Regions from separate parts of the Paenibacillus sp. FSL M7-0896 genome, predicted to be linked through region 2. Evidence: predicted binding sites of a transcription regulator. Region 2 holds the regulator's gene; each other region holds the start of a gene.
The links. The regulator LexA, encoded in region 2, represses DNA repair genes until DNA is damaged. The targets are predictions, from matches to a motif close to CGAACATATGTTCG.
Positions count from the first base shown of each region.

Region 1: MKY12_RS22760 (YolD-like family protein) is a predicted target of LexA. The motif match lies at 1,699-1,712, and genes of this name have one in related genera.
Region 3: recA (recombinase RecA) is a predicted target of LexA. The motif match lies at 2,313-2,326, and genes of this name have one in related genera.

Region 1 is NZ_CP150250.1:5,294,238-5,299,352, forward strand. Features, by position in the region: gene MKY12_RS22745 (WGxxGxxG family protein) at 1-159, opposite strand, end outside; gene MKY12_RS22750 (M15 family metallopeptidase) at 235-921, opposite strand; gene MKY12_RS22755 (hypothetical protein) at 1,100-1,261, shown strand; gene MKY12_RS22760 (YolD-like family protein) at 1,304-1,639, opposite strand; gene MKY12_RS22765 (GNAT family N-acetyltransferase) at 1,869-2,294, shown strand; gene MKY12_RS22770 (hypothetical protein) at 2,382-2,984, opposite strand; gene MKY12_RS22775 (PH domain-containing protein) at 3,185-3,676, shown strand; gene MKY12_RS22780 (glycosyl hydrolase) at 3,694-5,115, opposite strand, start outside.
Region 2 is NZ_CP150250.1:3,897,730-3,902,844, reverse strand. Features, by position in the region: gene MKY12_RS16695 (GNAT family protein) at 1-586, opposite strand, end outside; gene MKY12_RS16690 (hypothetical protein) at 954-1,079, opposite strand; gene MKY12_RS16685 (hypothetical protein) at 1,271-1,543, shown strand; gene MKY12_RS16680 (hypothetical protein) at 1,559-1,918, shown strand; gene MKY12_RS16675 (hypothetical protein) at 2,010-2,231, shown strand; gene MKY12_RS16670 (hypothetical protein) at 2,346-2,564, shown strand; gene MKY12_RS16665 (L,D-transpeptidase) at 2,644-2,982, opposite strand; gene lexA (transcriptional repressor LexA) at 3,171-3,797, opposite strand; gene MKY12_RS16655 (LysM peptidoglycan-binding domain-containing protein) at 3,995-4,411, shown strand; gene MKY12_RS16650 (DUF896 domain-containing protein) at 4,521-4,730, shown strand; gene MKY12_RS16645 (hypothetical protein) at 4,778-5,115, shown strand, end outside.
Region 3 is NZ_CP150250.1:4,041,809-4,046,923, reverse strand. Features, by position in the region: gene MKY12_RS17320 (YajQ family cyclic di-GMP-binding protein) at 1-13, shown strand, start outside; gene pgsA (CDP-diacylglycerol--glycerol-3-phosphate 3-phosphatidyltransferase) at 163-750, shown strand; gene MKY12_RS17310 (competence/damage-inducible protein A) at 809-2,098, shown strand; gene recA (recombinase RecA) at 2,396-3,460, shown strand; gene MKY12_RS17300 (RecX family transcriptional regulator) at 3,576-4,313, shown strand; gene rny (ribonuclease Y) at 4,623-5,115, shown strand, end outside.

The sequences.
Region 1 (5,115 bases), 1.4 Mb from region 2:
GTCAGTCGTTGTGCTGTGCATGCCCGGAGCGGTGGTGCTCATAACGCCCGGAGTCGTAGTTGTCATACCGCCCGGCGCTGCTGCGGAGATGTCACCTGCTCCGAGCAGACTCATGGACAGGACCGTACCGCAGGCAAGACTTGTGATCAGCTTGTTCAAAATGTTGTGCCCCCTTCATGGATGTGGTTAATCGCTGATAATTTCCCCATCCGGGACAGCATCTATGCAGAGAAGTTATTCCTTCACAATGTTCACGGTCTTGCTGGACGCATTATACGTGACCTTGGCTCCAAGTGCTTCCGCAATCGCTCGTACAGGCGCATAGGTTACTGCCTCGTCCATGACGCCGGTCGTCAGCTTCTTTCCATTGAGCGTAATATTTACCGGGATATCCTTGTTCACCTCTGGCTCACCTCCGGTTATACGGCTTAGTGCGGCTGCACTCTGCTGGGCAGTGGGCCGTCGGCCTGCCTTCAGGTCCTGGATGCTAAGGCCGAAGCTCATCTGCAGATGAGCGTAATCCTTGAAGGAGGTCCAGTCCCCGCCCCATTCGAATCCCAGCTTCTTCCCCTCCTGCACCACCTCTTGCCAGTCTGCCACCTTGTCGCCATCCCCGTCACGTTTCATATCCCAGGACACATTCCTGCCATCCGGCAGGAGCAGCGCAAAGTCTATTGCCAGTCCGTAATTATGGTAGCTGTCGCCTCCCCGGGCATTGGTTACAATGTCGCCCTTCTTGGTTCGCCCTTGAGCATATAGCTCATTCTGCTGCGCTATCGTGCGCATGCCCTGCGTAATGAGAATCGGTACCCCCCGGTTATAGCTCCGTCTAATCAGCTCGTTCGCCCCGGCCAGTACGGCCGGATGCAGCTTCGCCAGCCTTGCGGCGGACTTCTGCTTGACCTGCTCCAAAGTAAGCATCTACTCACCCCCTGGTATAGTAAATGCCCGCTTAGGCCGGATTGCTTGCACCAATGACCGTTTTTTTCACAAAATAAGCTGTGCAGCGTCCTATCTCCCCGGATGAACTGTGCGCCTACAGGCCAGAATAAGAAGACAGACCGTAAGTCAGGTCATTCAAACGAAAAGGGGGATGAACATGGAGATACACAGCGACAGCTACAGAATAGCCCCGCTTAGCTATCAGGAGGATGTGGTGGAGGTAATCCGCCAGGCGGAATCGGAGATTGCCCGGATGACCGGGAACCCGGAAGTCACGCTGATTGCCTATGAGAAGACGGATGGACACCGCAGCAAGTAAATGAAGCGTGCCCGTGCTGATCCCAGGCAGATAGCTTACCTTTTAGACAATATAAGCCTCCACAATGTCATCTACAAGCAGCCACTTCCATTCCTCCGCCCACTGCAGCTTGAATTCCCGCGAGTGGGTGTGAATGGAGGTCACGAACCCGCTCAGCTTCACCTGCTCCTGAGGATCATACAGCACCAGCGTTACCCGCACATGACTCCGCAGCGATAAGGCCAGCGTATGCTCAATCTCTTCCAGCTTCTGCTCATCCAGAACCGGCCTCAGGCTATGCCAGGTCTCCCGTTCGTCCCTCCTGATCCCGCCCTTATGCTCCGTCAACATGATTCGGCTGCTCTCCCGCAGACCGCCCGCTTCAAGCTTCTTGCCCATTGCTATTCCCCCACTCTGATGTTTATAACCCGGACTACATCATCTTTCCGCTCATGAACCGAACGTATGTTTGTATTATATCCGCGATCCAGCTTGTTAGGCAAGCAGAAATTAATGGGTTGAACTAGCACCACACCTGCATTGAAACAGCCATACTGTGGTTCTAGTAATTTCGCTAATCTGATGCCATCATTAGGGGAAAGGGGTAGAAAGGACGGAGATGATATTTATGATTAGAGCAGCAAATGTGGAGGATCGAGAGGGTATTTCCAGACTATTGACGCAGTTAGGTTATCCGGATACCGAGCTTTATATGAAAGAGAATATAGAAAGACTTCTTGCTGACCCCAATGAGGAGTTAATGGTCTATGAAGCGGAAGGAGGTGTTATCGCCTGTCTTTCCCTGCATTATATCCCGCAACTGGGCCTGAGAGGAGATATCGCCTCCATTAGTTATCTGGTTGTGGACTCCTCAGCTAGAAGTAAGGGAATTGGACAGGAATTAGTGGAATCCGCTTCAGCTTCCGCCACCCGAAGAGGATGTGCCAGTATCCAGGTTCATTGCCATGCCAGAAGAATAGCGGCTCATACATTTTATGAAAGACAAGGTTTCAGGGAGGCCCCAAAGTACTTCTCAAAAAGATTGGACCAATAATTCAATCGGCAGCAAAAAGACGCCTACAGTAATGCTGTACAGCGTCTTCATCTGAATCCTTTGGCGTATAAGAAGTCTTGTCTCTGCTTATTTCACTGACGAAGTCCCTGCGCTTCCAGCACCCGGTTCCTGCTTGGCATCTGTGCCTGCATCTGATACGGTTCCCGGTACGGCTTGCTCCGGTTCAATCAGTCCGGCGGCTTCTCTGGCTTCATTCAGCTTGGAGATGCCGTAGAGCATCGCTATGTCCGCCTGCTCATTCATCGTGTTGAATTCCTCAGCGGTCACATCAGGCGATACTGCGCCCTTGGAAGCCTTCTCCTTGATCTGATAGGCACTCTGGAAAGCGATCACCGAATCTCTAAGCAGCTTCTCGATCGTATCCGGCAGGCCACCCGCAATCTTGATATCGTTCACATGATCTGCAAGCTGAGATGCGGTATCCTGGAAGCTGTCCACAGCCTTCTCGAATTCTTTGTCTGTCGCTTGTCCGGTGGAATAAGAGGTTAGCGTGGTGTTGAAGTTCTCTAGCGAGGATTTGCCCATTTCGTCGAATTTCGACATTTCATTGTAAAAGTTCTGTACCGTCTCCTGTACCTCTTCCGGGGACGCCGGTTCAGCACTGTTATTGCCGCAGGCACTGAGTATCATGACGGCCACTAGCAGTCCTGCAAGTAAAGCTTGTCTCATAGTTAATATCCCTCCACTTAACAGAATAATATCGATTTTTGTTAAGTGCAAATGAAATTAATGTAAAATTCGGCGCAATGAAACATATGTCAGCAGTTAAGCGTATTCATAGGGAGAAACGGCGGGCCATAACCCGTTGATGACTGGCAATTCCTGTTATACTATAATGAATTCATCTGTTCAAGGAGAGGAAGATTATCATGGCTTATTGCACAGCATGTGGTGCGGAATACAAGGAAGGTGCCAAATTCTGCGGGGAATGCGGGGCAGGTACAGAAGAGGCCGGTTCTCCGGCAGCAGCACGCCGTCCGGCGGCTGGCCATAGCTCCGGTCCCGAAAAAGAATTATGGCAGGGCAAGCCTGCCGGCATCTCCGACCGTCTCAAGGGGCTGATCGGACTGAATACCACCAAGTATACGATTACGTCCCAGCGGATTATGGTGAAGAGCGGACTGATCGGCAAGGATGTCGAAGAAATCGAGCTGTTGCGGGTCAATGATTTCTCTGTCACTCAGTCGGTTATGCAGCGTATGCTGGGCATCGGGACGCTGATCATTTTGTCGGATGATGCTTCATCTCCACAGCTCCCCTTCTATAGAATCCGTAAGGTTCAAGCTGTCAAGGATATCCTGCGCCAAGCCGTCCGTGACGAGAAAATCGCCAACAACATCAGCTACCGCGAGCATATCTGACGCTTCGTTACACTTGGTTATGGAAGGTAGAGGGCTCCTGCCGGAATTACGCCTTTGGCCTGGCTGGGGCTCTCCCACATCAGTACCGCCCGCGCATCCCCCTGGTTCTCATAGTACTCCACCTTCAGCTCATGCAGCTTCCCTGCAATCAGACTCACTGTGCCTTGCCGCTCCTGCCCGCTCTGCTTAATCCAGCTGTCAATAATCAGCTTCCCGTCGATCCATATCCGGATTCCGTCATCTGAATACGAGTAGATCGTATAGGTCTCACTGTAGGCAGCGCTTATTCGACCGCTCCAGCGTACGGAGAACAGATCTGCGTGAACGGCCGGATCAGGCGCCGCCTGCCTCCAGACGAAGTTAATATTGGCATCTGTCCGGGTGAGGGCAGGCGTGCCGATAAGTGTAATATTGTTATAATACTGCCCATAGAGGCCCGGCTTGGGGAGTACCCCTCCTGAAGAAGCATACGCCGCAGCCTTGGCCGAATAATCATCTCTGGAGAACACGGCACTATTCTTCATAAAAGCTTGAATTACTGCATCCTTATTGCGCTCGTACAGCATCTTGCCCCAGGTCATCTGGTAGCTCCATTTGTTCTGCGTGCCTGCCAGCACAGCTGGCGGAGGAAGCTCCCCGTTCTCGCCGATGGCGATCAGCTTGCCGCGCCCCAGGTCCCACAGCGTATCATGATGGCTTACCTTGTAATCCCCCTCGAAAATATCTGCTGCCAGCACATCCACTCTGCCGCTGCCCGGATAATACTTCGCCGGCTCCTCACTATTCTTGTTCTTGGCATTCGGACTCCATACCCACAGCAGATTGTGCAGCTTATGATAGACGGTGTACCGCTGGAACATGATCTCCCAGAGGGTGACGAAGGAGGATTTCTGCCCCCACCAGAACCAGCCGCCGTTCATCTCGTGGTAGGGTCTCCAGAGTACGGGAACACCGGCGTCATTGAGCTTTTTCAGGAAAACAGCTACCTTATCCAGCTCAGCAATCATTGCCGTATACTCTGGCGTTCCCGGTGTGATGTACTTGCTGAAATTAGCTTCGCTGAGGCTCATGGAGACATTCGTCCAAGCTGGAGCGCTGCCCGGCAGGTTGGCATGATAGGTCATCGCTACGATCCCCCCGGCCTTGTGCCAGCGGATCGCACTGTCGGTTACGCCCTGCCGCTGGCTGCTGATGAGCTTCTCCGTCTGGTTGCTGATCGGCCCCATCTCATAGCCGTGCAGTCCGGCATAGCTGCCAGCCGTATTCTTAAGCTTGTTGTTGATATCATCCGGGCTCTCCAGGTAATCATGCTGACCGCTGATCATTCCCTGGCCCTGCAGCCAGTACAGCGTCTCCAGCAGCTTCCGTGCAGGCGCCCCCAGCTCCGCGTCAGCGGGAGACATCTGTATTTTGCGAAAAGCCGCTTGCCACTGCACATC
Region 2 (5,115 bases):
ATATATTTTGGTGATCCTTATGATGAAGATCCCTATATTCATTCTTTGTTAAACCAAACAACATAGAATCATGATATTTACCATTGATATAGAAGATTTGACGTCGGACTCCTTCTTGAACGCATCCTACTTTTCTAAGCATAGCAGCCGATGCCTTATTTCCGTCCAGAACATAATCATTAAATTTATTAAGTCTACGCTCGAAAAATGCATATTTTAAAAGCATGTGCACTGCCCTGGTACCGTAACCCTTACCTCGATAGGGATGATCAATTACAATACCTATGCTGAAAGTACCATTCCTCTCGTCAATGCTGTTTAGATTAATACCACCTACCGTTTCACCGTTCATATTTTCAATAGTAAACATGATTCGGCCATTAGTGGACGAAAATTCAACGTTCTCTTCAACGAATTTCTTCGCACCCGAGATTGTAGGCGGCAATTCAATAGTACATTCCAGAAAACGACGGGCAGGGGTATCGAATGCAGTTAAATATATACTTTCCCAATCCTCAGCCTCTATTGAACGCAATCTAATTTCATCATCCTGCCAATAATAGTTTGTATAATCTATATTTCGCATAAGTACACCTCCAAATAATATCACGATTCTATAAGTTTATCTCATGAAATATATATTTTGGAGGTGCTTTTTGATTATAAGTAATCTTAACATGATGACATTACTTAGATGGTGAAGTTCTAAGATTATTGTTCAAAGTCAAACGGGGGAGGGCGGAAGATCTGCTACATTAGTATATAAGTTATTCCGAAGTATGTTTATAAAAAAGGCGCCTACTCCCACCAAACGTAGTATGTGCCTAGCTGCTCTGTAAGTTGGTTAATCGTAGCGAGGATCTCTGGCGAATATTCGGTGATCAGAACGCCTTGGATGAGCGGCATTGCCTTAAGCGAAAATCCATTCAACGTTTCCTCCCAGGTTTAATAGATTATTCTTCGAGAGGAATCGGGGGCCGGATGATATACCATAGCAGTCCATAAGCTATTCCGAAGTAAAGGATTACACCCAGTATGGATATGGACAGAAGAATGATGATAACTTTATTTCCATTCATACATTTACCTCCTACATAAAAAAAACTCTCCCGATTTTTAGTATGGGGGAGAGGAGTGATGATGACGACTGAACAAAGCTCTCACATCATAATATAATGGAATTATAACTCCAGATCAAATCATTTTACATACTATTCCATCTCCTATATACTTAACCAGAAGAGAATTCTAGTGGCAGACATGGGAGCGGATGATGAAGAATACATATAAGATTATGCTTTCGCTGATGCTCATCCTGGCGCTAACATGTCCGGTGGCTGGGGCGGAAGGAGCGGCTGTGCCAGCGGAGACCCAAGCTAGGCTTATGGAGCAATATGGGCTGGATGCGCCGGCTCTGCCGTTGTGGGATTGGAGCAGCGTTGATGTCGGGGGCAGTGGCATTACAGGTGGGATGCTGTTCGTCTACCGGATGATGTTGAATCCGCTGGGGGTCATGTTGCTAGAGATACTATATATTCTGTAGTAGAGGGGAAAAAGAATGAATTCGCGTTATGATACGCCAAGCCCTGTACGCAGAGTCCGCAGGAGATCGGGCGGTAAGTCGTTACTGGTTCTTATCCTTGTTCTGATTGTGATGGCGGTTACGAATCCGGGAAAGGAAGCATTCAGTGAATATTCTGTAAAGAATCTGGAAAATACGCTCGGTCAGGAAATAGGCGACGGAATTACCAAGCAGGTGGCCCAGCCTGTAATTGAGTCTTTGACCGTGAGGGATAACTACATTTTGTTTTCTGTATTCAGTGTACCGGACCTTAAGAATACCAATTTTTTTACCCGGGATGGCGGGGCCACGAAGAAGTATATCGGATTGTTCAAAATCCTGTTTATTAAGCTGTAAATATGGTTTACATATTGTTCCATGACCCGGTATAATTGAATAGATTCGAGACGGAATCTTTAATATGGTTGTGGAACAAGGAGGAACGAAGTTGAATACGGCTTATAAAGTACTGTCCAGTGATGCTGATCTATTCGCTGCCGCACTGGCACAGGTACAGGTCTACGTCGTTCAGCTGGTTGATGGCAAACCGCATGTGATTGCTGATTATGCCGGACCTGTACAGAAATGGACACCGGAGTACATTGTGCTGGCCGGAATGACTTATAGACGCGATGAATTTGAATTCCGGGTACGATTGAACAAGAAGTAAGCAGATTCGCTGCCCACTACCTGCAGCTCTAACTAACATTACTGCCGAATCACACAATCTTTGGAGCCATTCTTGGCATCTCTTATACTATCCAAGTGTAAAAGAGGTGTAAAGATGAGCCAAAGAGAACGTAACCGGATTCGCAGAGCCATTAATGTCCTGCTGACACAGCGGGCAATCCTGCTGGAGAGACTGGAAGAGATCAATGAGAATCTGCGCAGGGTGCCTAGAGGTTCGCGGGCCAGAAGAGAACTGCTGGCAGCCAGAGAATCGATCCGCGAGGCCATCCGTTTGAATACGGTGGCTATCCGTCTGTTGAGAAGTGTGCTGTAGTCTGTATCCGCTCTAATTTATATGAGTCACAGGAACCCTTGGGACGCAATCTGGCGTCTCAAGGGTTTTTGCGACGTTCCTATTCCCGGATGGTGACACGGGTACCTATGGGAACGAGGGCGGCTAGAGCCAGAACATCTGCGTTATACATTCGAATACAGCCGTGTGAGACCATGTGGCCGATGGAGGATGGGTCATTGGTTCCGTGGATGCCGTAATGCGGCTTGGACAGTCCCATCCAGAAGGCACCGAACGGACCGCCCGGATTGGGCTGTTTGTTAATGATGGTGTATTCGCCTACAGGCGAGACGGTTAACATTTTGCCGATGCCGACAGGGAAGCCTCTGGTGACAACGTCATTATCCAGCAGATACAGCATGCGCTGTGACAGATCGACGATAATTCGGTAATTGGGCATACAGATCAGCACTCCTTTGTAACAGGATATGTGCGGAGCTATGCAGCGGTTCGCAGAAAAAATGGCCAAAAAGCTGAATGCGAACAAATGTTTGTATACAGCTTTTTGGCCACCACACGAAGTAAAATGAACATAAAACAGGCTGCTTCGCATGGTGCGGAGCAGCCTGTTCTTAAGCGGGGAGTAGATTAGTGGATATCGCGGAATAATCCGATGACCCGGCCCAAAATTGTAACGCGGTTGAGGCGGAGAGGCTCGTACGCCGGATTCTCCGGCTGCAGCCTGATATGATCCCGTTCCTTGTAGAAGGTCTTGACAGTTGCTTCATCTTCTTCGGTCATCGCTACAACAATATCGCCGTTGTCGGCAGTCTGCTGCTGGCGCACGATGACATAATCCCCGTTCATAATTCCGGCATCCACCATACTGTCACCAAGGACAGATAGCATAAATACCTTGTTATCACCTACATAATGAGCAGGCAACGGGAAGTAATCCTCAATATTCTCTGTTGCTGTAATAGGAACACCAGCTGTAACCTTACCCACTACCGGGATGCGGGTAACGGTCTGGACGAATTGATGCACATTCTCTGAATCTTCCTGGCCGAGTAATTCAATGGCACGCGGTTTCGTTGGGTCACGCCGGATCAGGCCCTTCTTCTCAAGCCGGTCCAAGTGACCATGCACGGTTGAGCTGGAGGCCAGGCCGACAGCCTCGCCAATCTCGCGGACGGACGGAGGATAACCCTTGCTGCGGACTTCATTACGTATAAATTCCAGGATCGCCAGCTGACGACTAGAAATCTTTGACATCGGTATCAACCCCATATACTATGTTTGGGAAAATTATAACATAGAACTTCCGTTCGTACAAACATAAGTTCTAAAATGAGGAAAATAAGAGAACGGAAATAAAGAGAACAAATGTTCCGAAAAAACTATTGATCGAAACACATGTTCGTGTTATATTATTTTCGAAAGCAAGAACATGTGTTTGGAGGATGATAATCATGTTAAAGTATAGTACATACAACAGCATCTACAATAATGAGGATATCAAGGTGTCCGCTCCCAGTAATCCAACTGCTCATAGTTATGTAACCAAGATCAAGGACGGTATTCTTCATAGTCTCGCTGCGCTCTCATCACTATTCCGTCAGGTCAGCCTGATGAAGCTGGTCCTGGTGCTGATGCTTGTTATTTCGGGATTCACTGTGGTGGGGAATGTTTTTGCCGGTTCGGTCTCGTCGATGAAGCCGGATAAGCGGATCGTAGTCGAACGCGGGGATACCTTATGGAGTATTGCGTTAAGCAACAAGCCTGGGGACATGAAGACAGCCGTATATATAGAAGGAATAATGAAGAGTAATCATTTGGAGAACAGCGTCATTAAGGCCGGAGATATTCTGACTTTACCTTTATACTGAAGGAATGCAGCAGGCTAATGATCGACTCGGAGAGCTTTCAGGGGGTAGACCTTGACAAGCTCTTTTTCTCATGGCAAAGTTAAAATGAATTTAGAGGGAGGGAAACGTATTGAATATTGACGAATTGGTCGCACGCATCAATGAATTGGCACGCAAAGCTAAGAACGGCGGCCTGAATGAAGAGGAACTGGCTGAACGTGCCAAGCTCCGCGAGATTTACCTGGGGAATATCCGCACTAACTTTCGGGCCCAGCTTGATACCATCGAAATTGTGGACAATCCGGAGCATGAAGAAGGCAATAACGGACTTAAGCATTAGCCTGTTGCCTTTTCATAGATAATACAGGATGACTAGGGGGAACTTACATGGCCCGTTCTTGGGAAAGAATGGTTCAACGCAACACGAAGCAAATTAACCAGCAAAGAAAGAAGCAGGGGAAGGACTCCATTTACACTTCCAGCACTAAGACTGCCGCGAAAAGCATCGATATTTTCAAAGGCCGAAATATCGTATTCCCCGTTGTACTGATGCTGCTCGGTATCATGTTCTGGGTGGTCGGCTCAATTGACGAAGCCAAAGGAAGCGGGATTCTGGCCAACTGGCTGGGTGTAGTGCTGTACTTCCTGCTCGCTGCGCTGCTGTTCTTCCGCCGTCCGTTTCTTAAGGTTGAGCGTGCGCGTATCTCTACTATTAAATACAACCG
Region 3 (5,115 bases), 140 kb from region 2:
CAATTTAAAGTAAGATCATGTGCCCCGCAGTGTATACTTACCTTACTTGCGGGGTGCTTCATGTTTTTTTGACACTTATTTATGGCTATAATATACTAGCTAAGCAGTTTTGAAGAAAATGCTGGAATACCGGATTCGTATGGACTAGGGGAGGAACCTTCAGTGAATTTACCCAACCGCATCACATTAGCACGTATTTGCCTTATCCCAATCATGATGTTTTTTCTGCTGGTGGACTTCAGCTTCTATCCGGAACCGATACATTGGGGCTCCTTTCAGCTTTCAATTAATCACTTGGTCGCGGCAGTTATTTTTCTGCTGGCAGCCAGTACCGATGGAATTGACGGTTACATAGCCAGAAAATATAACATGGTCACCAATCTGGGCAAGCTGCTCGATCCGCTTGCGGATAAGCTGCTGGTCTCGGCCGTGCTGATCTCGCTGGTCGAGCTGGGAAGATGCGATTCCTGGATTGCCATTGTCATCATCAGCCGCGAGTTTGCCGTGACCGGCCTGCGCCAGGTGGCACTGCTGGAAGGGAAGGTAGTGGCTGCAAGCAAATGGGGAAAGGTAAAAACAGTGATTCAGATTGTTGCTATTTCCCTGCTGCTGCTTAACAATTTCCCGTTCCAGTTCGTCAGCATCCCTGTGGATGACATTGCCATCTGGGCGGCAGCCATCATTACCATTTACTCTGGCATTGATTATTTCGTGAAGAATAAGGATCTGCTGGATTTGAACAAAGCCTGAGAGGCTGGAACAGGCTTAACCTTGCAGGATACCTACAATCAGGAGGAGAACGTCAGCTATGAAAGCAGAGATTATTGCCGTTGGAACAGAACTTTTACTTGGACAAATCGTGAACAGCAATGCCCAGTTTCTTTCAGTCGAGCTGGCTGCATTAGGCATTGACGTTTATTTTCAGACCGTTGTGGGAGATAACAAAAACCGCCTTCTGGAAGCGATCCGGATTGCTCAGAGCCGGGCGGATGTTATATTGTTCACGGGCGGCATTGGTCCGACCGAGGATGATCTGACCAAGGATGCGCTGGCTGCGGCGCTTGGCCGGACCCTGCACATCGACCAGCTGGCCATGGATCATGTGCAGCGCTTCTTCGATGACCGCAAGATTGTAATGACTGAGAATAACCGCAAGCAGGCGCTTGTCATTGAAGGGACGACTCCTCTGCCTAATGATACCGGCCTTGCGGTAGGGATTGCTTTTGCAGAAGAAGACAAATATTATATCGTGCTGCCCGGCCCGCCCCGGGAGATGAAGCCGATGTTCACGGATAAGGCCAAGCCATGGCTTCAGCAGCATGCACTTACTGGTGAAATGCCGCTCTACTCGAAGATGCTGAAGTTCGCCGGGATTGGCGAGTCGCTGCTGGAGGACAAGCTGATTGAGCTGATCCGCAGCCAGAGCGATCCAACGATTGCCCCGTATGCCAAGGAAGGCGAAGTGACCGTGCGCATCTCCACCAAGGCGCCGTCCGAGCGGGAAGCTATGGTCAAGCTCGATGCTCTGGAGAAGACGATTGCGGACATTCTGCCGGAGAATCTGTATGCCAACATCGATGTGCCGCTGGAGCAGCTGATTGTGGACTGGATGGCGGATGCGGGACTCACTCTGAGTGCTGCCGAGAGCTGTACAGGCGGTCTGCTGATGGAGAGCATTACGAATATTCCGGGCAGCGCCTCCATGTTTGCCGGAGGGATCGTGTGTTATTCCAATGATATTAAGAAGAAACTGCTGAATGTGCCTTCCGCCATGCTTGAAGGTCCGGATGCCCCGGGAGCGGTGAGCCGCGAGGTTGCGGAGGTACTGGCTGAGCAGGTGCGTATGATCGGTGACACGGACTTCGGCTTATCGGTTACCGGTGTAGCCGGACCGGGATATTCCGAGCGCAAGCCGGTGGGTCTTGTGTTCGTAGGACTGGCTGAGCGGGGCTGCAAGACAGAGGTATATGAGCTGAATCTGAAGGGCACCCGTGAGAACATCCGGCTGCGCACCGTCAAGGCGCTGCTGTACCGGTTGTGGCGCCGCCTGGAAGAACGCAAGGTTGCTACTCCGCTGGAAGGCTCGGCCTTGCAATAACTGTACGGGCCGGTATATAATTCATGTATACGGAAGAACCGTGGCTTGAGCGATCATGCTGCGGTTTTTTGTTTTATATTAGGTATAACAAATTATCCTATGACTGTTCCTATTAACGTAAGAAGCGGAAGAGAAGCACCTGCTGAGTTTTGCATCCGGAAGGAGGCCTGCATCTTACAATAAAAGGGATTGTTATCCCCGGGAGCAAAAAAAACGAATGTATGTTCTAAAAAAGACTTGGCAAGCCCTTCAAAACACGTTATGATAATACTATAAACAGTGAAGGAAGTGGTCTGATTGTCAGATCGTCGTGCAGCGCTTGATATGGCGCTTCGTCAAATAGAAAAACAATTCGGTAAAGGTTCGGTAATGAAACTGGGAGAATCCACTCACATGAAAGTGGAAGTTGTACCTAGCGGATCTTTGGCACTTGATATTGCACTAGGTATTGGCGGACTTCCCAAAGGACGTATTATTGAAGTATATGGACCGGAATCTTCCGGTAAGACGACGGTTGCACTTCATGCGATCGCTGAAGTACAGAAGCAGGGCGGACAAGCTGCCTTCATCGATGCTGAGCATGCGCTTGATCCCAAGTATGCCAAGGCGCTTGGCGTTAACATTGATGAACTGCTGCTGTCCCAGCCTGATACGGGTGAACAGGCCCTGGAAATTGCTGAAGCGCTTGTACGCAGCGGAGCAGTAGACATCATTGTAGTTGACTCTGTAGCAGCACTTGTGCCGAAGGCAGAAATTGAAGGCGACATGGGTGATTCCCACGTAGGCTTGCAGGCCCGTCTGATGTCCCAGGCCTTGCGGAAGCTGTCTGGTGCCATTAACAAATCCAACACTATTGCGATCTTCATCAACCAGCTTCGTGAGAAGATCGGCGTAATGTTCGGTAACCCTGAGACCACTCCGGGTGGGCGTGCTCTGAAGTTCTACTCCTCTGTCCGTCTGGATGTGCGCCGGGTAGAGAGTATCAAGATGGGTAACGATGTCGTGGGTAACCGCACGAAGATCAAGGTTGTGAAGAATAAGGTAGCGCCTCCGTTCAAGCAAGCGGATGTAGATATCATGTACGGTGAAGGAATCTCCAGAGAGGGAAGCCTTGTGGATATCGGTACGGAGATGGATATTGTCAACAAGAGCGGTGCCTGGTATTCCTATGAAGGCGAACGTCTGGGTCAAGGGCGGGAGAATTCCAAGCAGTTCCTGAAGGAACATCAGGATATTGCTCTGCTGATCGAGAACAAGATCCGTGAGGCAAGTAATCTCACGACTCTGGTAGAGCCACCATCTGAAGCGGCTGTGGCTGCGGAGCAAGAGGAAGAAGAGAAGCTGCTGCTTGAGATTGAGTAATTAAGTACTCCTCTACTTCTAATTGAATAATGAAGTCAAGATGGATAGGCGCCCTGTGAAGATATAACAGGGTGCCTTTTCGTAAATATTTCAGCTTAAGTAGGTGAATGGCAGGATGGTTATACAATTGGATGAGGAATTCGAGGAACAGGATGAGCAGCAGGTGCTGGCGGATTTCCCGGCAGATCAAGAGCTGGTAATTACAAAGGTAGAGCGGCTTAAGAAGTCTAATTATCGTTATCTAATCCATTTCGGAGACTACAACATGACTGTTCATGAAGATGTCATGATTAAATACCGGATGATTACCGGGAGTGCTTTTGTAAAAGCGGATCTGGAGGATATCGTTGCCGCAGACGAGCGCCAGCGGGCGTATGTGGAGGGGCTTAGGTATCTGGAGCGCAAGCCCAGAACCGCACAGGAGATGGCCCGCCGTTTAAGGGAGAAGGAAATAGGGGAGACTGTTATTGCCGAAGTTCTGCTCCGCCTGCAGGAGGAACGTCTGCTTGATGATCCCTTGTACGCCAAGCAGTGGGCGGAGCAGAGGATTGTGAATCAGCGTAAGGGCAAGATGTGGATCCGGCAGGAGCTGCGGGAGAAAGGGATTGATAAGTCGCTGATTGCGGAAGCGCTGGATGAGATCACACCCGAGCAGGAGCTGGAGAGCGCGCTGCAGACCGGACGGAAGAAATGGAATACGATCCGGGGAGATGTGAACGACAAACGCCGGAAGACAGGGGCGTTCCTGATGCGCCGGGGATTCTCAGGAGAAATGGTGCGCCAGGTGATCGGGATTCTGCGGGATGAGCAGGATTCTGGGGGGGAAGAAGAGGAGTTTTACTTCCCGGATTGATTCTCTTGACTTTATTACGGTTATCGACTCTCTTGACAAGGTCTTTTTATAAATAATAAAATATAACATGAATCGGCATAAACTAAGAATCCTTTTTCCTTCCCAAAAAGCAGACTCTTATGTTCCGGTTCGCGTACAACTCATATGAAATGTAATCGCCGGATAAGGCGGGCAATGTGCATGTGCAGCATGTGCAGTATGGCAATCGGTGTATTACCGGTTTTTTGTATGGTGATGAACGGATAGTTTAACAACTGCACAAATACCCAAGGGAAGATCCTTGGAGGATATCAACGAGGAGGTGAACAGATGGATCCATTGATCTGGGTCATTGTCGTTCTCGTTGTAGCTGCAGCATTCTTTGGATTCGGTTATTTTATTCGTAAATCCCTTGCAGAAGCTAAGATTTCCAGCGCAGAGAAAGAAGCCGTAGTCATCGTGGAGAACGCGAAGAAAGAGGCGGAGGCGCTGAAGAAGGAAACGGTACTTGAGGCTAAGGACGAAGTTCATAGAATCCGTACCGAAGCTGAGAAAGAAACTCGTGAACGTCGGAATGAAATCCAACGGCAAGAGCGACGTTTGCTGCAAAAGGAAGAATCGCTGGATAAAAAAATGGAATCGCTTGAACGAAAAGAAGAACAAGTAGCTAACAAAGAGAAACGAATTGATGAAACCCAACAGCAAATTGATGTTATTTACAAGAATCAGGTAACTGAACTGGAACGTATCTCCAATCTGAGCATCGATGATGCCAGAAGTATCATTCTCAGCAATGTAGAACAGGAAGTTCGCCATGAAACTG